DNA from 4 places in the Streptomyces kaniharaensis genome. Region 4 is predicted to be linked to each of the others. Evidence: riboswitches for the same ligand, from Rfam matches in the RefSeq annotation. Region 4 holds a riboswitch; each other region holds the start of a gene.
What was found. Region 4 has a riboswitch for cobalamin ahead of F7Q99_RS20555 (cobalamin biosynthesis protein). Riboswitches for the same ligand answer to the same signal wherever they lie in the genome.

Region 1 (5,154 bases), 1.4 Mb from region 4:
CTGGCAGATCACCGGCCCCAACGGCCCGGTCACCATCGGCACCGGTAGCGCGGGCCGCTTCACCGTGCCACTCCTCGCCGACGGCAACTACGCCCTCAAGTTCACCGCCACCGACCCGGCCAACAACCTCACCGCTCACACCGAGACCACCGTTCGCATCACCGGGTGCCTCCGCTGACGAGGATTTCCCATTCGCGAGCCCCGGTTGCGACAGCAACCGTAGGATCGACGGTCATGGTTGATCTCTACCCTCCGACCAGTCCCTACGACAGTGGAATTCTCGACACCGGAGACGGCAACCGCATCTACTACGAACAGCTCGGCAGCCCCGGAGGCAAGCCCGTCCTGTACGTCCACGGCGGCCCGGGATCGGGCGCTCCGCAGCGGCCGACGAGGGCATGGGACCCCGAGCGCTACCGCGTCATCCGCTTCGACCAGCGCAACTGCGGCCGTAGTACCCCGCACGCCAGTGACCCGGCGGCGGACATGAGTCTGAACACCACGCAGCACCTGATCGACGACATGGAGCGGATACGCCAACACCTCGACATCGAGCGGTGGTTGCTGAACGGAGCTTCCTGGGGCTCGACGCTCATCCTGGCCTATGCGCAACAGCACCCCGCGCGTGTCAGCGAGATCGTCATCCAGGCGGTGACGATGACCCGCCGTACGGAGATCGACTGGCTGTACCGGGGTGCCGGTCGGTTCTACCCCGAAGCCTGGGACCGGTTTCGCGACGGCGTCCCCGAGGGCGAGCGGGACGGCGACCTGCTCGCGGCCTACGCGCGACTGATGGAGAACCCCGACCGGGCGATTCGCGAGAAGGCCGCGGCCTCCTGGCTCGCGTGGGAGGACGCGGTCATCTCCGACGAGCCCAACGGCATCCCCGGCATGTACGGCGATCGCGAGGTCGACGCCCGGATCGCGTTCGTACGGATCTGCGCTCACTTCTTCAGCAACGGCGCATGGCTGGAGGAGGACCAACTGCTGCGCAACGCCCATGAACTGGCCGGGATCCCGGCGGTGCTGGTCCACGGCCGGCATGACATGGGCAGCCCGGTCCAGACGGCGTGGGATCTGGCGAAGGTGTGGCCGGACGCGCGGCTCCACATCTTCGAGGACTCGGGGCACGTCGGCAGCCAAGCGATGCAGGAGACGGTCCGCGCGGCCATCGAGGAGTTCAAAAACCGGTGAGTGATCCTCAGGGCGCGTGACCTGCGCGGCCACCGAACGGGCCGCGGCTTCACCGGCACGCCCAACGCTGAACCCGTCGACCGGAGCGGGCGATTCGGGCTAGGGTGGGCGGTGCAGCTGGTTCGCCCCGTCCGCCAGGCGGGTTGCGTCGCAAGAGGGAATCCGGTGCGAGTCCGGAACTGCCCCGCAGCGGTGAGTGGGAACGAAAGCCGTCAACCAAGCACTGGACGCGAGCAAGCGTCCGGGAAGCGACGGCCGGTAGGAGCCGGTACGGCCACCATGGCCCGGCGTGCCCATGAGTCCGAAGACCTGCCGCTGCCCGTGCGCCGCAGCGGCGCACGGTCTCACCGGGACCTCGCGGGAAGGTCGGCGGCGGCACGGGCACGGCGGACAGCACCGCCCCGGCCCGCTCCTTCGCGCGCCCCTGCCCGCCGGGTCCACGCGAACTCGCGAAGGAGAGTTCCGTGAACCGCCCCACCCCGCACCACCCGACGGCGACCGTCCACGGCTACCCACGCCAGGGCCCGGACCGTGAACTCAAGCGCGCCGTCGAGGACTTCTGGTCCGGCCGCAGGACCGCCGCCGAACTCCTCGACACCGCAGCCGGCCTGCGCCGCAGCGTCTTCCAGCAGCTGGCCGGCGCCGGACTCGGCGAGATCCCGGGCAACCACTTCTCGCTCTACGACCACGTGCTCGACACCGCCTGGATGCTCGGCGCCGTCCCGCCCCGCCACCTGGCCGCCGGCCGGGACCTCCAGCCCGGCACCCCCGCGCACACGCTCGCCGTGTACTTCGCCATGGCTCGCGGCACGGGGCACGTCGAGCCGCTGGAGATGACCAAGTGGTTCGACACCAACTACCACTACCTGGTGCCCGAACTCGGCCCCGGCACCGTCTTCCGCGCCCAACCCGGCAAGCCGCTCACCGAGTTCGCCGAGGCCAAGCTCCTCGGCCTCACCACCCGCCCCGTGCTGCTCGGCCCGATCACCTTCCTCCTCCTCGCCAAGCCCGTCCCCGACGCACCCTCCGACTTCCAGCCCCTCACCCTCCTCGGCCGGTTGCTGCCGGTCTACGCCGAGCTCCTGGGCGACCTGCAGGCCGTCGGCGCCGAGTGGGTCCAGTTCGACGAACCCGCCCTGGTCCGCGACCAGCCGCCGGCCGTGCTGAACGCCACCGCCCGCGCCTACCGGTACCTGGCCTCCGCCGCCCGCCGCCCCAAGCTGCTCGTCGCCTCCTACTTCGACGCCCTCGGCGAAGCGCTGCCCGTCCTCGCCAACTCCCCCGTCGAAGGTCTCGCCCTCGACTTCACCGGCCCCGCCGCCGCCAACCTGCCCGGCCTCGCCGCCCTCGGCGGCATCCAGGACAAGCGGCTCGTCGCCGGCGTGATCGACGGCCGCAACATCTGGGCCGCCGACCTCGACCAGGCCCTCGCCACCCTCGTCACCCTGCTCCCCCTCGCCGACCGGCTCGACGTCGCACCCTCCTGCTCGCTGCTGCACGTCCCGCTCGACGCCGCCCGTGAACGCGAACTCGACCCTCAGGTACTGCGCTGGCTCGCCTTCGCCCGGCAGAAACTCGACGAGACCGTCACCCTCGCCCGCGCACTGACCGAGGGCCGCGACGCCGTCGCCCCGCAACTCGCCGCCAATCGCGCCGCCCGCGCCTCGCGCGCCGCCTCCGCACTCACCCACGACCCGGCCGTCAGCGCCCGCTGCGCCGCCGTCACCCCCACCGACAGCCGCCGCGCCACGCCGTACCCCGAACGCGCCGCCGCCCAGCAGGCCCGTCTCCACCTGCCGCCGCTCCCGACCACCACGATCGGCTCCTTCCCGCAGACCGACGCCCTGCGCGCCGCGCGCGCAGGCCTGCGCACCGGGCGGATCGACGACGCCGCCTACCGGGAGCGCATCGAAGCGGAGATCCGCGAGGTCGTCGCCTTCCAGGAGAAGGCCGGTCTGGACGTCCTCGTCCACGGCGAACCCGAACGGGGCGACATGGTCCAGTACTTCGCCGAGCGGCTCACCGGCTACCTGGCCACCCGGCACGGCTGGGTGCAGTCCTACGGCACCCGCTACGTCCGGCCGCCGATCCTGGCCGGCGACGTCTCCCGACCGGCGCCGATGACCGTGGCTGAGTACCGCTACGCACAGAATCTGACGGACCGTCCGGTCAAGGGAATGCTCACCGGACCGGTCACCATGCTCGCCTGGTCCTTCGTCCGCGACGACCAGCCCCTCGCCGACACCGCCCGCCAGGTGGCCCTCGCCCTCCGCGACGAGGTCCACGACCTGGAGGCCGCCGGCGCCGCTGTCATCCAGGTCGACGAACCCGCCCTGCGCGAAACCCTCCCGCTCCGCCGCGCCGCCCATCCCGACTACCTCGCCTGGGCCACCGAGGCCTTCCGCCTCACCACCAGCGGTGTCCGCGCCGACACCCAGATCCACACCCACATGTGCTACGCCGAGTTCGGCGACATCCTCCCCGCCATCGACGACGTCGACGCCGACGTCATCTCCCTGGAAGCCGCCCGCTCCCGGATGGCCGTCACCACCGAACTCGCCGCGGCCCACTACCCGCGCGCCGTCGGCCCCGGCGTCTACGACATCCACGCACCACGCGTCCCCGCGGTCGCCGAGTTCACCGAGCTGCTGCGCTCGGCCATCGACCGGCTGCCCGCCGAACGGCTCTGGGTCAACCCCGACTGCGGCCTCAAGACCCGCCGATGGGACGAGGTCCGCCCCGCCCTCGAACGCCTGACCGTCGCCGCCCGCGAGATCCGCGCCGTCCTGGAAGGCAACCGATGACCGCTCCAGCCGAACTCACCCGCACACCGGCCGGCGACCCCCGGTGACCGTCGCCGCCGGCGCCGAGTCCGGGGCCGGCGCCCGGACCGGACACCGGGCCGCCATCCGTAACATCCGCTTCCCGTAGGGACGCTGCGATCGCGGCGTCTCCCTTCCAGGCTCGCGCTGCGCTGGACGTCACCTCCAGCGGGGCCCGCGGTCAAGGTCCGCTCCAGGACCGGGCCGCGGGTCCTGCGGCGCCGGCTCAAGTGGTGGCCGAGGAAAGCGGCCGCCGACCTGCCCGGTCGCGGCCGCTCATTTTAATAGCGGCAGTCGACCGGTGAGTACCTCTAGGATCACCACGACCTGCCGGAACGGCCGGATCACGAGGTCATTTTACGGGGGGACATCGTGGGTGTCGTCGTAGCTGGAATCCTTGCCGCACTGGTGGCAGTGCTGGCGTGGTGGGTCGTCAGGACGTACAACCGGCTGGTCCGGCTGCGCAACCAGACTCAGGCGTCCTGGGCGCAGATCGACGTCCAGCTGAAGCGCCGGCATGAGCTGATACCGAACCTGGTCGAGGGTGCGCGCGGGTACGCCGCCCACGAGCGGGCCACGCTCGAAGCCGTCGTCACCGCCCGCGGGGCGGCTACCGGCGCCGGCCTCGGGGTCACTGACAAGGCGGCCGCGGAGGAGGTGCTGACCGCGTCCCTCGGCAAGCTGATCGCCCTGGGCGAGAGTTATCCTCAGCTGAAGGCCGACCGGCATTTCGCCACGCTGCAGGCGGAGTTGGCCACCGCCGAGGACAAGATCGCCTACGCGCGGCAGTTCTACAACAGCGCCGTCCAGACCTACCACACCGCCCTGGAGAGCTTCCCGGGGAACGTCGTCTCCCGGCTCGGCGGCGCGCACGGCCGGCGGGAGTACTTCGAGGCCGGGGCCGCCGCTCAGGACGCGACCCGGGTGAGCTTCGCATGAGCCTCGAAGCCCAGTTCTACTGGGGCGGCGCCGGGCTGATCGTGCTCTGGTTCGCCGCCTTCGGACTCTCCCTCGTGGCCACCCGGAACGGCACCGTGCAGGCCGCCCCTGCCACGCAGGAGTTCGGCCCCGAGCCGGAGCCACCGGCTGTCGTGGCCCTGCTGGCCAACCGGTGGCGCTCCGTGGACCACGCTGCCGC
Region 2 (5,154 bases), 3.8 Mb from region 4:
CTCCTGCATCATCGACGACGCCGTCTTCCCCGACCGCCCGGCCATCGGCCTCGGCGGCTGGAAGCGGCACATCGGCCCCGGCATGCTGCCCGTCGTGCTGCTGCCCAGCCTCGACTCGGTGCTCGTGCGCAACGCCCGGCGCAGCGGCAACCGGCGGCTCAGCGACGAGGAGGTCGCCCGCATCCACGGCCGGATGGCCGGCTGGTACAACTCCGGGCTGCCGATCATCGACAACTCGCAGCTGGACGTCGCCGCCACCGCCGCCGAGCTGGACCGGGTGATCCTCGCCCGGCTGATGGGGATGCCGGTCCGCTGACCCGCGGCTCGGCAAGGCTGTCGGTGCCGGCTGCGATGATGGACGGGCCCTGTCGAACCACCCGGGGGAGCTGACGCCCGTGCCGGAAGGCCACATCATCCACCGCCTCGCCGCCGAGAACCGGAAGGCCTTCGGCGGCCGCCCCGTCCAGGTGTCCAGCCCGCAGGGCCGGTTCGCCGACGACGCCAAGCTGATCGACGGGCAGGTGCTCGCCGAGGCGGAGGCCACCGGCAAGCACCTCTTCCTCGGCTTCGAGGAAGGCGCCTGGGTCCACATCCACCTCGGCCTCTACGGCGGCTTCACCTTCGGCACCGGCCCCGCCCCCGCAGCGGTCGGCATGGTCCGGCTGCGCCTGGAGACCGACGACGCCCACGCCGACCTGCGCGGCCCCAACACCTGCGCGCTGATCACCGGTGCCGAGAAGGCCGCCGTCGCCGCCCGGCTCGGCCCCGATCCGCTGCGCGCCGACGCCGACCCGGAGGCCGCCTGGCGCCGGATATCGGCCAGCCGGACGACCGTCGCGGCCCTGCTGATGGACCAGAAGGTGCTGGCCGGCGTCGGCAACGTCTACCGCGCCGAGGTGCTGTTCCGGCACGGCATCAACCCGCACCGGGCCGGCCGCGACCTCGCCCGGAGCGAGTGGGACACGATCTGGGCCGACCTGGTCGCGCTCATGCGCGAGGGCGTCGGCGCCGGCCGCATCGACACCGTCCGCCCCGAGCACACCCCCGAGGCGATGGGCCGCCCGCCGCGCCTCGACGACCACGGCGGCGAGGTCTACGTCTACCGGCGCGCCGCGATGCCCTGCCTGGTCTGCGGCACGGACGTCCGCACGGAGTCGCACGCCTCGCGCAACCTGTTCTGGTGCCCGACCTGCCAGGCGGCCTGACGGCCTGATCCGCCCTCCGGCCCGGTGCCCAGCCCGTAGGCCGGGGCCGACCGGCCGGAGGGAGCAGGCGGATGGAGCGGGCGGATGGAGCGGCGGGAGGCGGCCGACACCGTGTCGGGTGCGGTGGGTGGCCACGTGGTGCAGGCTCAGAGCATCGGCGCGGTGCACCTCCACACCGATCCGCCACCGAGGCCGCGTCAGGTCCGGGCGCCGAAGGGTCTTTCAACCGTGGCCGGAACCGGCCGCGCTCATCGCCGCGTTGCGCCGGGTCGAGGACGGCGAACTCAGGATCGTGGTGTTCACGGGGCTCGGCGGGGTCGGCAAGACCGAGCTGATCGCCAGGTCCACCCGGGACCACCGGGCGCACAGCGCCGGACGGCGTGAGGCGTGGGCGGGAGCCGGTCAGCCTGCCACTGCGGCGGGCTCGTGGTGTTCCGCGGCGGCGCACTCGCCGAGGAGAGGGCGCATGCTCTCGTCCACGAGCCGGTAGCGCACAATCCGTCCGTCCTTGTCGCCGGTGACCACGCCGGCCGTGCGGAGCAGCCGCAGGGCCTGGGAGACGGCCGGGTCGCGCATGCCGGTGGCGACGGCCAGGTCGGTGACGGCGAGCGGGCCGGCCCGGTGGAGGGCGAGCAGGAGGGCGAGCCGTCCGGGGTCGGCGAGCAGGGAGAATCGCTCGGACCAGGACCGGACGTGCGCGGTGTCGCCGATCGCGGCGATGGCCTCGCAGACCCGGTGTCCGTCGATGGTGCGGTGGCCCGCGCGGTCGGCCGGTACGAGATGCATGTGCACATTCTTGCAGCCCATGGTCTGTGATCTAGGACACCTGCGCAGGTGCGCAGCCTTGCATGGGTGGGCCCGGACCCCTACGGTGTTGCCCGTCGTGGTGCTCGGGAAGACCGGTGACGGACCCTCAGGGGTCCCAGTCCGGGGCGGCCCTCGCCACTGTGATCGGGGGAAGTCGACCGCACCCACGACGCCACTGGGCGCTCCGCGTGCCTGGGAAGGCGGGTACGGGAGCCCCGTAAGCCAGGAGACCGGCCACGGCATCTCACGAAGTCTTTCCACGAGGTGCTGGAGCGTGATCCGCCGATGACCCTGCCCGAAACCGCCGCCGCCGCGGAGACGAAGGCGACGCCGTCCGTACTGCCCACCTTCCGGTGGAAGCGCGAGGACACCATCCGCACGGCCGGGCTGATGGGGGTGATCCTGGCCATGCACGTGGTGGCGTTCGGGACGCTCGTCTTCCTGGTCGCGCCAGAGAACTACGCGGTCGGTACCCAGGTCTTCGGGGTGGGCCTGGGTATCACCGCGTACACCCTCGGCATGCGGCACGCCTTCGACGCCGACCACATCGCCGTGATCGACAACACCACCCGCAAGCTGATGGCGGACGGCAAACGGCCCGTCTCGGTGGGCTTCTGGTTCGCGCTCGGGCACTCGTCGATGGTGGTCATCATGGCCGCCCTGGTGGCGGGCGGCGCGCAGCTGGCGAACACGCTGATGGACGACGAGTCGACCACCCACAAGTGGCTCGGCATGGTCGGCACCACCACCTCCGGCGTCTTCCTCTACCTGATCGGCGCGCTCAACCTGGCGGCGCTGCTCGGCATCCTCAAGGTGTTCCGGGCGATGCGGTCCGGGCAGTACGACGAGGCGGAGCTGGAGGAGCACCTCAACTCGCGCGGTTTCCTGGCCCGGGTGCTGAACCGGGCGACCAGGTCGATCACCCGGCCCGGGCAGATGTTCCCGGTGGGGATGGTGCTCGGCCTCGGCTTCGACACCGCGACCGAGGTGACCCTGATGGTGATGGCCGGTTCGGGCGCGGCGGCCGGTCTGCCCTGGTACGCGATCGTCTGCCTGCCGCTGCTGTTCGCGTCGGGGATGAGCCTGTTCGACACGCTTGACGGGACGTTCATGAACTTCGCGTACCAGTGGGCCTTCTCCAACCCGGTGCGCAAGGTGTACTACAACCTGACGATCACTGGGCTGTCGATCGCGGTGGCGTTCGTCATCGGCACCATCGAGCTGGTCGGGGTGCTGCACGACAAGCTGGACCTGACCGACCCGGTCACCGGCTGGATCGCGGACATCTCGCTGGACAACGTCGGGTACGCGATCGCCGGGCTGTTCGTCGTGGTCTGGGCCGTGGCGATCGCGTACTGGAAGCTGGCCGGGGTCGAGAAGCGGTGGAACGCCCAGAGCTCCTGATGCCGGGGCTCCCGATTCCCGCCGCCACGCTGACCGCTCTGTGGAACCCGGGGCGTGCGGGGGGCGGAGTGCGCCCCGACGGGGGCGCTCGGCGGGCGGATCGGGGTCAGGGTTCGTAGGCTCGACGCATGGCTGATGCGTACGCGGGCCGACGGGAGCGGCTGCGGGAGCACTGCAGTGCGGCCGGGTCCGATGCGGCGCTGATCACCCGGCCGGCGAACGTGCGGTACCTGACCGGTTGCGCGCCCTGCGGGGCGACGCTGCTGCTCACCCGGGACCGGGCGCTGCTGGCGCTGCCGGACGACCTGCCGCCGGACGACACCGGGGAGCACCTGATCGCCCCGGAGGTCACCCAGGTCCCGGTGCCTGCGGGTGCGGACACCGCGCTGGCCGCCGCGGACGCGGCCGCGCGGCTGCGGGTGACGGCCCTCGCGGTGGAGGAGCACGACCTGACCGTGAGCCGGCACCGGGCGGTGGCGGGCACGGCGAAGGGCGTCAGGCTGGCGGAGCTCGGGCCGGTGGTGGAGAGCCTGCGCGTGGTCAAGGACGAGCACGAGATCGGCGATCTCCGCATCGCCGCGGAGATCGCGGACCAGGCGCTCGGCGAGCTGCTGGAGTCGATCCTGGTCGGCCGGACCGAGCGGCACCTGGCGATGGAGCTGGAGCGCCGGATGATCGACCACGGCGCCGACCGGGCGGCGTTCCCGGTGTCGGTCGGCACCGGCAGCCACTCCGGCCAGCCCGCCCACCAGCCGACCGACCGCCGGGTCGAGGAGGGCGACTTCCTGACCGTGGTGCTCGGCGCGCAGTACCGCGGGTACCGGGTGTCCACCGCCCGGACCTTCGTGATCGGCGCCGCGCCCGCGCCCTGGCAGGTGGAGCTGCACCGGCTGGTGTTCCGGGCGCAGCGGGCCGGCCGGGAGGCGCTCGGGCCGGGGGTGGAGCAGTGCGTACCCGACCGGGCCGCGCGGCAGCTCCTGGAGGCGGCCGGATACACCGAGGCCTCCCCGCACCCGGTGGGCCACGGCATCGGGCTGGAGATCCGGGAGGCGCCGCGCCTCGGCCCGTCGGACATGGGTAAACTGGACAGCCGCGTACCGGTCACCGTCGGTCCCGGGGTCCACATCCCGGGCAAGGGCGGCGTCCGGATCGAGGACACGCTCGTCGTGCGCCCCCTCGAAGAGGGCGGGCCCGAGCTGCTCACCATCACCACCAAGGAGCTCCTCGCCCTGTGACCGCGGCCCCTGGCGGCCGTCGGCGGCAGGACGCGGCCCTTGGTTCCTTGACAGCTATATCCAGGAGTAAGTGCGCCCGTGGCTTCCACGAACGATCTCAAGAACGGCATGGTCCTCAAGCTGGAGGGCGGCAAGCTCTGGTCCGTCGTCGAGTTCCAGCACGTCAAGCCCGGCAAGGGCCCGGCCTTCGTGCGTACCAAGCTCAAGGAGGTCCTGACGGGCAAGGTCGTCGACAAGACCTTCAACGCCGGCACCAAGGTCGAGACCGCCAACGTCGACAAGCGCGGCATGCAGTTCTCGTACAAGGACGGCGAGAACTTCGTGTTCATGGACATGGACACCTACGACCAGCTGACCGTCGAGCCGGCCGTCGTCGGCGACGCCGCCAAGTACCTGCTGGAGGGCTTCGAGGCCCTGGTCGCCACCAACGAGGGCGCGGTCCTGTACATCGAGCTCCCGGCCGCGGTCGAGCTGACCATCGAGCACACCGAGCCGGGCGTCCA
Region 3 (5,154 bases), 800 kb from region 4:
CCGCCCCAGACCGTGTACACCTCGGCGAGGTCGGCGTCGGTGCGCCAGTCGCGGCTGTCGATCAGCTGCAGCAGGCCCGCCCCGTACGTGCCCGGGCGGGAGCCGAAGACGCGGACGGTGGCCTTGCGCTCGTCGCCGTGCACGGCGAGGTCGGCCTGGACGTGGGCGCGGACGTAGTTCTGCTCCTCGGCTTCCTCCTGGGCGGCGGCCAGGCGCACCGCGTCGTCCAGCAGGGCGACCACGTGCGGGAAGGCGTCCCGGAAGAAGCCGGAGATGCGCAGGGTGACGTCGATGCGCGGGCGGCCCAGCTCGTCGAGCGGGATCGGCTCCAGGCCGGTGACCCGGCGCGAGGCGTCGTCCCAGACCGGGCGGACGCCGAGCAGCGCGAAGGCCTCGGCGATGTCGTCGCCCGCGGTGCGCATCGCGCTGGTGCCCCAGAGCGAGAGCCCGACCGAGGGCGGGTAGGCACCGTCGTTGTCGGCCCGGTAGCGGTCGATCAGCGAGGAGGCGAGCGCCTGGCCGGTCTCCCAGGCGAGCTTGCTGGGCACCGCCTTCGGGTCGACGGAGTAGAAGTTGCGGCCGGTCGGCAGCACGTTGACCAGGCCGCGCAGCGGGGAGCCGGACGGTCCGGCCGGGACGAAGCCGCCCTGGAGCGCGTGCAGGACGGCGTCCAGCTCGTCGGTGGTGGCGGCCAGGCGCGGCACCACCTGGGTGGCGGCGAAGCCGAGCACCTCGCGGACGGCCTCCGGCAGCCCGGCGGCGACCTTCTCGACCGCCTCGGGCGCCCAGCCCTCCGCCTCCATCGCCTCGACCAGGGCGCGGGCCTGCGCCTCGGCGGCGTCGGTGGCGCCGAGGGTGAGCGCGGCCTCGTCCAGGCCGAGCGCCTCGCGCAGGCCGGGCAGCGCGCTGACGCCGCCCCAGATCTGCCGCGCGCGCAGGATGGCGAGCACGATGTTGACCCGGTCGGTGCCGACCGGGGCCTGGCCGAGGACGTGCAGGCCGTCGCGAATCTGGGCGTCCTTCACCTCGCAGAGCCAGCCGTCGACGTGCAGCAGGAAGTCGTCGAAGCCGTCGTCCTCGGGACGCTCGTCCAGGCCGAGGTCGTGGTCGAGCCTGGCGGCCTGGATGAGGGTCCAGATCTGGGCGCGGATCGCGGGCAGCTTGGCCGGGTCCATCGCGGCGATGTTGGAGTGCTCGTCGAGCAGCTGCTCCAGGCGGGCGATGTCGCCGTAGGAGTCGGCGCGCGCCATCGGCGGCACCAGGTGGTCGACGAGGGTGGCGTGGGCGCGGCGCTTGGCCTGGGTGCCCTCGCCCGGGTCGTTGACCAGGAACGGGTAGATCAGCGGGAGGTCGCCGAGGACGGCGTCCGGGCCGCACTCGGCGGACAGCGCGGCGGTCTTGCCGGGCAGCCACTCCAGGTTGCCGTGCTTGCCGAGGTGGATGACGGCGTGGGCGCCGAAGCCGCCGTCCTCCTGCGCGGCCTCGATCCAGCGGTAGGCGGCCAGGTAGTGGTGGCTCGGCGGCAGGTCGGGGTCGTGGTAGATCGCGACGGGGTTCTCGCCGAAGCCGCGCGGCGGCTGGATCAGGACGAGCAGGTTCCCGGAGCGGATCGCGGCGAGCACGATGTCGCCGTCCGGGTTCTGCGACCGGTCGACGTACAGCTCGCCGGGGGCCGGGCCCCAGTGCTCCTCGACCTGCTCGCGCAGCGCCTGGGGCAGGGTGGCGTACCAGCGGCGGTAGTCGGCGGCGGGGATGCGGACGGGGTTGCGGGCCAGCTGGTCCTCGGTGAGCCAGTCCTGGTCGTAGCCGCCGGCGGCGATGAGGGCGTGGATGAGGGCGTCGCCCTCGTGGCTGTCCTCGCCGTCCTCCAGCCCGGGAAGGCCGTCCCCGAGGTCCATGCCCTCCTCGCGCAGCCGGTGCAGCAGGCGGACGGCGCTGGCCGGGGTGTCCAGGCCGACGGCGTTGCCGACCCGGGCGTGCTTGGTCGGGTAAGCGGACAGCACGAGCGCGAGGCGGCGCTCCGCGGCCGGGACGTGCCGCAGCCGGGCGTGCTTGACGGCGGTGCCGGCCACCCGGGCGGCGCGCTCCGGGTCGGCCGCGTAGACGGTGAGGCCGTCCTCGTCCAGCTCCTTGAAGGAGAACGGGACGCTGATCAGGCGGCCGTCGAACTCCGGCACGGCGATCTGGGTGGCGGTGTCCAGCGGGGACAGGCCGTCGTCGCTGGCCTCCCACTGGGCGCGCGACCAGGTGAGGCAGAGCGCCTGGAGGATCGGGCGGTCCAGGGCGGCCAGCGCGCCCGCGTCCCAGGCCTCCTCGTCGCCGCCAGCCTGCGCGTCGGCCGGGCGGGTGCCGCCGGCGGCGAGCACCGTGGTGACGATCGCGTCGGCCTCGCCGAGCGCGGCCAGCAGCTCGGGCTCGGCGCCGCGCAGCGAGGCGCAGTAGTAGGCCCTGGCCTGCGCGCCCTGGTCCTCGATGGCCTGGCACAGGGTCTCGACGAAGGCGGTGTTGCCGCTCATGTGGTGGGCGCGGTAGTAGAGCACCGCGACGGTCGGGCCCTCGTTCGTCCTCGCAGCGCGCTCCAGCGGGCCCCAGGCCGGGGCGGAGGCGGGCGGGGCGAAGCCGTGGCCGGTGAGCAGCACGGTGTCGGAGAGGAAGGCGCCCAGTTCGGCGAGGTTGGCCGCGCCGCCGTGGGCGAGGTAGGCGTGCGCCTCGGCGGCGATGCCGGCCGGGACGGTGGACAGCTCCATCAGCTGGGCGTCCGGGGCCTGCTCACCGGTCAGCACGACCACCGGGCGGGGGCCGGCCAGCAGCGCGTCCAGGCCCTCCTGCCAGGCGCGGCGCCCGCCGAGCAGGCGGACCACGACCAGGTCGGTGCCCTCCAGCAGCGCGGGCAGGTCCTCGGGGGCGAGCCGGGCCGGGTTGCCGAGCCGGTACGGGACCGGGCCGGCCGAGGCGCGGGCGCTGAGCAGGTCGGTGTCGGACGTCGACAGCAGCAGGATCATGCGAAGGCCCTCCCGGCCTCGATGGTGGCCAGGGCGGCCTCGGTGGTGGCCTGGGACGCGGGCGCGGGCATGCGACAGCGCTGGTGCATTTCTGCCTTCCTCGGGGTCCGCGCCCCGGGCCGGTGGAGGACGGCAGGAGTTCCTGGCTTCCGCGGCCGCCGGGTGTCCCGGTGAACCGCGGTCACAGTGGCGGGACCGCACCGGGCTTGCACCGGTTTCCTCCCCTGCGCCGTCGCTGGCGTGGACGGTCGGCGGGGACCGTCCGCCAGCATCGTACGGGGTGCGGCTGACCCGGGGGAGGGTGATCCTCCGGAGACGCACGGAGTGACGGCGGTGCGATGCGGCGTGCGGGGCAGCGCGTGAGTCAGCGTGTGAGCCGACGTGTGAGGCAACGGACGGAGGCAAGCGATCGGATCATCTGTATGCTCGCCGCCATGCCACCGACACCCGACGTCACCGCGCCGGGCGCCGCGGTGCCCGACCGGGGGCGCGCGGACGCCTGCCCAGGGGCGCTTCGTCTGCACACCGCCGACGACGGCGCCCTGGCCCGGGTCCGCCTGCCCGGCGGCCTGCTGACGGACCGTCAGGCGCTCGCGCTGGCCGAGGCGGCGCAAGCCCTCGGCGACGGCGAGCTGGAGACCACCTCGCGCGGCAACGTCCAACTCCGCGGCCTGGCTTCGCACTGCGGGGCGGAACTCGCCGAACGGCTGCGCGCCGTCGGGCTGCTGCCCTCCGACACGCACGAGCGGGTGCGCAACATCGTCGCCTCACCGCTCGCGGGGCTCGACGGGCTCGACCGTGCCGACGTGCAGACCTGGGTGCGGGAGCTGGACGCGCGGTTGTGTGCGAGTGCGTGGGCGACCGGACTCTCCGGCAAGTTCCTCTTCGCGCTGGACGACGGGCGGGGCGACGTCGCCACCCTCGACGCCGATGTGACATTGATCGCAGGCTCGGACGGCACCCGGCTGCTGCGCCTCGGGCGCGCCGCGTACGGGCGTCCGGTCGAGGCCGGGCAGGAGGTGACCGCCGTGCTGGACGCGGCCCGGTCCTTCCTCGACGCGCTGCGGGCGAGCGGCCGCAAGGCCTGGCACCTGCGCGAAGTACCCGAGCTCCTGCCGGACGGGCCGGTGCCGCTGCCCGCCTTCGCCGCAGCCGCACCCGCCGCCGGGGCACTGCCCGGCGGGCTCTCGGTGGGCATGCGCTTCGGCCGGGCGAGCGCCGCGCAGTGGCGTGCCCTGGTGGCGGCCTCGGCCGGCGAGCTGCGGCTGACGCCCTGGCGCGGCGCGGTGCTGCCCGGTGCCCCGGCCGACCGCCTGCCGGCGCTGGCCGCGGCCGGGTTCCGGACGGTGCCCGGCTCGCCCTGGGAGCGGGCCACCGCCTGCACCGGACTGCCCGGGTGCGCCAAGTCCCTGGCCGACGTCCGGGCGGACGCGGCGCGGGCACTCGACGCCGCGCCGGCCGGCGGCCTGCCCGTGCACTGGTCGGGCTGTGAACGGCGCTGCGGCCACCCGGCCGGACGGTGGGTGGACGTGCTCGCCACCGGGCAGGGCTACCGGGTGACGGTGAACGGTCCGGCAGCCGCCGGGACGGCCGTGGACACGGCTTCCGGGGACGCGTCTTCCGCGGGTGCGGCTTCCGTTGAAGCGGCTTCGGTGGACGTGGTTTCCGCGGATGTGTCGTCCGTGGATGTGACGAACGAGGAGATGGCCGAGGCGGTCGCCGAGGCCAGGAGGACCACGAAGTGATCGAGTACGAGAAGGACGGCGCGTCGATCTACCGCCAGTCCTTTGCCACCATCCGGGCGGAGGCCGACCTGGCCGCCCTGCCGGCGGACGTCTCCCAGGTCGCGGTGCGGATGATCCACGCCTGCGGGATGGTCGACCTGGTCGAGGACCTGGTGTACTCGCCCGGCGTGGTCGCCTCCGCGCGCGCCGCGCTGCACGCCGGTGCGCCGATCCTCTGCGACGTCAACATGGTCGCGAGCGGCGTCACCCGTAAGCGGCTGCCCGCCGACAACGAGGTGATCTGCACCCTCACCGACCCGGCGGTCCCCGAACTGGCCCGGAAGATGGGCAACACCCGCAGCGCCGCCGCCATGGAGCTGTGGCTGCCCCGGCTGGAGGGCGCGGTGGTGGCCGTCGGCAACGCGCCG
Region 4 (5,154 bases):
CCAGCCGGGCCTCGCGCGCCGCGGCGAACGAGGTGTCCGGCGCCGGGACGAACGCCCGCCCGGCCAACTGAGCTACCTCACACAGCAGTTCACGGCGGAACCCGTCGTTCTCCAGCGCGCCGTGCCAGGTCGTGCCCCACACCGCGCCCACCCGGCAGCCGTCCAGGAAGGTTTCCCCGCCCTCGACGGTCACGACCCCGTGGTGGATCTCGTAGCCCTCGACCCGCTGCCCGTACGCCTCGCCGACCGGCCGCGCCAGCACCTTCTCGGCGCCGAACCGCACGTGCGCCGGCAGCAGGCCCAGACCGTCGACGGACCCGGCCTTCGACTCCACCTCGTCGACGATCGAGCGCGTCAGCATCTGGTAGCCGCCGCACACCCCGAGGATCGGCAGCCCGGCCGCCGCCCGCGCCTTCAGCGCCGGCTCCAGCCCGCGCTCGCGCAGCCAGGCCAGATCGGCGACGGTGGCCCGGGTGCCGGGCAGTACCACCAGGTCGGCGTCGGCCAGCTCCTCCGGCCGGGTCGCCCAGCGCACCAGCACGCCCGGTTCCTGCGCCAGCGCGTCCACGTCGGTGAAGTTCGACAGCCGGGGGAAGCGCACCACGGCCACCCGCAGCACGTCCGCGCCGAGCGGCCCGCGGCCGTCCACCCGGTCCACCACCGTCGACAGGTCCAAGGAGTCCTCGGCGTCCAGCCACAGCCCCGGCAGCATCGGCAGCGTGCCGAGCACCGGACGGCCGGTCAGGTCGTGCAGCATCTCCAGCCCGGGCGCCAGCAGCCGCGCGTCGCCGCGGAACTTGTTGACGAACCAGCCCGCCACGTGCCGCTGGTCCTCGGCCGACAGCAGCGCCAGCGTCCCGTACATCGCCGCGAAGACGCCCCCGCGGTCGATGTCCCCGACCACCACCACCGGCAGTCCGGCGGCCGTCGCCAGGCCCATGTTGGCGATGTCGCGGTCCCGCAGGTTGATCTCGGCGGGCGAGCCGGCGCCCTCGCACACCACCACGTCGTAGCGGCGGCGCAGGTCCGCCAGGCACTCCAGCGCCCGCTCCAGCAGGACGGGCTTGCGCTCGCGGTAGTCCAGCGCGCCCACCTCGGCGACCGGCCTGCCCAGTAGCACCACCTGGCTGCGGCCGTCCGCGCCCGGCTTCAGCAGCACCGGGTTCATCGCCGCCTCCGGCGCCACCCGGGCCGCCTGCGCCTGCATCGCCTGGGCGCGGCCGATCTCGGCGCCGTCCGCGGTGACGAAGGAGTTCAGCGACATGTTCTGCGCCTTGAACGGCGCCACCCGGACGCCCTGCCGGGCCAGCCAGCGGCAGATGCCCGCCGTGACCACGCTCTTGCCCGCGTCCGAGGTCGTCCCGGCGACCAGCAGCGCGTTGCTCATGCCCTTCCCCTCCTGCTCAGGGCCGCCCGCAGCAGGAGGTGCCCCGCGACGGTCGTACCCACGGCCAGCGCGCCCACCCGCCTCGACAGCGTGCACGCCCGTTCGATGTCGTCCACCGTCACCGGCCGCAGCTCCGCGCCCAGTACCGGCCGGTGTTCCACGCGCTCCCCGTACTGCAGCGTGCCGCCCAGCCGGACGCCGACCGCGCCCGCGAACGCCGACTCCGCCTGGCCCGCGTTCGGGCTCGGATGCGCCGTACCGTCGCGCCGCCACACCCGCCAGGCCGTTCGCGGCTCCGGCGAGGCGGCCACCGTCAGCAGCGCCGTCAGCCGGGCGCCGGGCCAGCCCGCCACGTCGTCCAGCCGGGCCGACGCCCAGCCGAACCGGGCGTGGCGCGGCGAGCGGTGGCCCACCATCGCGTCCAAGGTGTTCACGGCCCGGAACGCCAGCAGGCCCGGCGTCCCCGCCAGCGCGCCCCACGTCAGCGCGTTCACCACGGCGTCGGCGGTGTTCTCCGCCACCGACTCGACCACCGCCCGGGCGATCTGCTGCCCGTCCAGCGCGCTCGGATCCCGGCCGCACAGGTGCGGCAGCCGTTCCCGGGCCGCCGTCAGGTCCCCGGCCGCCAGCGAGCGGCCGATCGTGCGCGCCTCCCGGGTCAGCGAGGTGCCGCCGAGCACCGTCCACGTCGCGGCGGCGGCCAGCGCGGCCCGGCCCAGCGGGCGGCGGCCGACCGTCCGGTCCAGCGCCACCGCGCCCGCGGCGACCGTGCCCACGCACAGCGCCGTGTAGGCGGCCCCGGCGGCCCGGTCGTCCCGCCACATCCGCCGCTCCAGGCGCGCCGCCGCGTCGCCGAAGACGGCCACCGGGTGGCCGCGGCGCGGATCGGCGAAGCGGGCGTCCGCCAGGTAGCCCGCGACGGCGCCCAGCGCGAACGCGGCGGCGCGGGTCAGCGGTCTCGTGGTCATCGGGCGCACGGCGGGGAGCAGCAGAGGGCTCGGCGGGTCGGGGCAGCCTGCATCGCGTGCGAGTCCTCACTCAGGGTCCGCGCCCTGGATCGACGTAGCGGGGGCGAGAGTCTCCTGGCTTCCGGGTCGAACGCACCCCCGGGCCTTCCAGCGGCAACTGACGGTCCGCCGTGGCGTTTTCCGGGCGTGCTCCCCGGTGACAGTGGCGGGACCGCGCCGGACTCGCACCGGCTTCCTCTGCATGCCTCCGTTTGGCCCTGGGATCCCATCACGCGGCCGGAGCGGGAGTCAACCGAGGTCACGGAGGGGTTGGTCACAGTCGCACCCGTCGTCGCCACCTCCGATCCGCCCCGCCGCAGGGGCATGACACCCTGTGCGATCGCCCAGCGGCCCGCCGGTGCGTCGACTGGCAGGCCCACGTCCACGCCGTCGCGCGTCTCGTCCCCGTCGACGAGGACGATCTCGCCGCCGTCCTGACGGTCCTGCAACAGGAGAACAAAATCTCCACCCACTGGGGCGCCGGCACCTGAGGCACCCCATCCTCGACCCCGCGCACCGACACCCCGCGGGACCGCCCCCTCGCCGACCGCTTCTGGGAACTCCTCGGCCGCCGCCGGACCGACCTCCCCGTGTGACCCCGGCCCCCTCCTTCTACCCCGGACGGCCCAGCCGGCTGGCCGCACGCCCCGGCCCCCAGTGAACTGGTGACCGAACACCGACCGGACCGGGGCGGACCGAGCGGGGACTCACCGAGCCAGCGACTCACAGAGCGGGGAGCGATATGCGTTGGGGAACCGCAGCCGTCGTGGCGGCAGCCGCCGTCGGCGCCGGGGTCGCCGTCGTCGTGATCGGCCGCCGGGCGTCCGACCGGATCGTCCACCCGGAGACCGCCGTCGTGCCGCAGTCCCGCCCCGTCCGGGTACGGAGCGTCGCCGCCGGCCGGATCACCTTCACCCGCAGCGCCGAGAGCCTGCGCCCCGGCCGCTGGGCCGTCGAGTGGGACGACAACGGCCACGCCGTCGTCGACGACATCCTGGGCAGCGACGAACAGGGCGTCACCCGCCGCCTCGTCCGCGCCGACCGGGGCACGCTCGTCCCCGGCACCGAGGTCCGCTTCACCCCGCGCGTCCACCTCGGCGACCCGACCTCCGCACTCGGCCTCCACTACGCCGAGACCACCGTCGACGGCGAACTCGGCGCCCTGCCCGCCTGGCGGCTCGACGGCAAACGCGGCACCTGGGTGATCCTCGTGCACGGCCCCGGCGCCGACCGCCAGCAGGCCCTCGCCGTCCTGCCCGTCCTCGACCGCCTCGCCCTGCCCGCCCTCGCCGTCACCTACCGCGGCGACCAGGGCGCCCCCGCCTCCCCGGGCGGGCTCGGCCACTTCGGCGAGACCGAATGGCGGGACGTCGAGTCGGCGGTGCGGCTCGCCCTCGACAGCGGCGCCGGCCGGGTCGTCCTGTACGGCTGGTCGCTCGGCGCCACGATGTGCCTGCAGACCGCCGCCCGCTCCGCCTGGGCGTACGCCGTCCGCGGCCTCGTCCTGGACTCGCCCGTCCTCGACCTCCCGGCCACCGCCCGCCGCGGCGCGGCCCGGGCCGGCTACACCGGCGCCGCCGCCGAACTCGGCGCCCTCGCCGCCGAGGGCCGCACCGGCGTCGACCTGGCCGACTTCACCCGCATCGCCGAGGGCGCCGACCTGCGCGCGCCCACCCTGGTCCTGCACAGCCCCGACGACCCGGTCGCCCCGTTCCGCGCCGCCGAACACCTCGCCGCCAGCCGCCCCGACGTGGTCAGCCTCCACTCCTTCGCGGGCGCCGACCACACCGCCCTCTGGAACTCCGCCCCGGCCCACTACACCGAACTCCTCCGCCGCTGGCTCACCCCTCTCCTGTGACCGCCCCGTACCGCTTCTCCGGGCTGTCCGTGTTCGATCCGTCGCCCGCCGTGACCACGCTCGACGCCCCGCCGACCGCCCTGGCATGGCACCGCCACACGATTCCGGCCAGGCGGTTTGCCGCTGTTGCCCGATCTTGCGGAGGCGCCGTCCGCACCGGCCCGTCCGTACGGCCAACCGGATGTGACAGAAGGCCCGTGCAAGGGGAAGACTGCTCGACGTGACGTCTCGGAACCCGCGCGACCGTGATGCCCCGCTCCCACCGACGATCGGTACCGGTGCGACGGTGACCCGTCTCCCCGGTACGGCCCACCGGCCCGCCGGGGCCGGGCCGGGCGGCGGCGTACCCCGCCGACGAGGCCCCGCACCCGCGCCCGGCCGCGGCCGGGTTCCCGTGCCGGACGGCTTCCCCGCGCCCGCCGAGCTGGCGCCGCTGGCCCGCCGGATGCTGGTGGACGCCGTTCGCATCGCCCGTTGGGCGGGGGAGCTGGCCGAGGTCGACAAGCGTGGCGAACTGCTCGCGGAGGATGCCCGCGCGGCGGGCAGGGCGCTGGCCATGACGGTCGGCGCCGCGGCCAAGGCGTGGGGGCAGGCGCTCCTGGTCGGCCTCGTGGAGGCCCGGGACGGCGGGGCCGGCCCGGGCTGGCGACTGCACGCCTGGGACCACGACGACGAGGCCGTGGTGCGCGGCTGGTCCGCGCTGTTCGACGCCTGGACGCTGCTCGCCCCGGTGCCGCCGGCCGCCCTGCGCGGCGTCTTCGCCGTGCTCGCCGGGCAGGCCGTGGACCAGGCCCCGCAGCTGCTCTCCTTCCTCCACCTGGTGGACGGCCCGGTCGCCGACAGCGAGCTGCTGGAGCTGCTGCGCCGCGGCCTGGACGAGCGCCGTGTCGGCGGAGGCAACG

Region 1: another riboswitch for cobalamin. It lies ahead of metE (5-methyltetrahydropteroyltriglutamate--homocysteine S-methyltransferase); the one in region 4 lies ahead of F7Q99_RS20555 (cobalamin biosynthesis protein).
Region 2: another riboswitch for cobalamin. It lies ahead of nicT (Nickel transporter NicT); the one in region 4 lies ahead of F7Q99_RS20555 (cobalamin biosynthesis protein).
Region 3: another riboswitch for cobalamin. It lies ahead of cobN (cobaltochelatase subunit CobN); the one in region 4 lies ahead of F7Q99_RS20555 (cobalamin biosynthesis protein).

What each region holds. Positions count from the first base shown of each region.
Region 1 is NZ_WBOF01000001.1:5,928,746-5,933,899, reverse strand. Features, by position in the region: gene F7Q99_RS26575 (hypothetical protein) at 1-178, shown strand, start outside; gene pip (prolyl aminopeptidase) at 235-1,194, shown strand; cobalamin riboswitch at 1,324-1,507, shown strand; gene metE (5-methyltetrahydropteroyltriglutamate--homocysteine S-methyltransferase) at 1,659-3,998, shown strand; gene F7Q99_RS26560 (LemA family protein) at 4,389-4,955, shown strand; gene F7Q99_RS26555 (DUF2207 family protein) at 4,952-5,154, shown strand, end outside.
Region 2 is NZ_WBOF01000001.1:790,293-795,446, reverse strand. Features, by position in the region: gene F7Q99_RS03575 (AAA family ATPase) at 1-316, shown strand, start outside; gene F7Q99_RS03570 (Fpg/Nei family DNA glycosylase) at 396-1,205, shown strand; gene F7Q99_RS03565 (ArsR/SmtB family transcription factor) at 1,608-1,991, opposite strand; cobalamin riboswitch at 2,073-2,265, shown strand; gene nicT (Nickel transporter NicT) at 2,298-3,416, shown strand; gene F7Q99_RS03555 (M24 family metallopeptidase) at 3,545-4,651, shown strand; gene efp (elongation factor P) at 4,730-5,154, shown strand, end outside.
Region 3 is NZ_WBOF01000001.1:5,344,568-5,349,721, forward strand. Features, by position in the region: gene cobN (cobaltochelatase subunit CobN) at 1-3,002, opposite strand, end outside; cobalamin riboswitch at 3,117-3,280, opposite strand; gene F7Q99_RS23920 (cobalamin biosynthesis protein CobG) at 3,425-4,747, shown strand; gene F7Q99_RS23925 (precorrin-8X methylmutase) at 4,744-5,154, shown strand, end outside.
Region 4 is NZ_WBOF01000001.1:4,545,148-4,550,301, forward strand. Features, by position in the region: gene F7Q99_RS20550 (cobyric acid synthase) at 1-1,387, opposite strand, end outside; gene F7Q99_RS20555 (cobalamin biosynthesis protein) at 1,384-2,355, opposite strand; cobalamin riboswitch at 2,464-2,592, opposite strand; gene F7Q99_RS20560 (alpha/beta hydrolase family protein) at 3,137-4,252, shown strand; gene F7Q99_RS20565 (hypothetical protein) at 4,539-5,154, shown strand, end outside.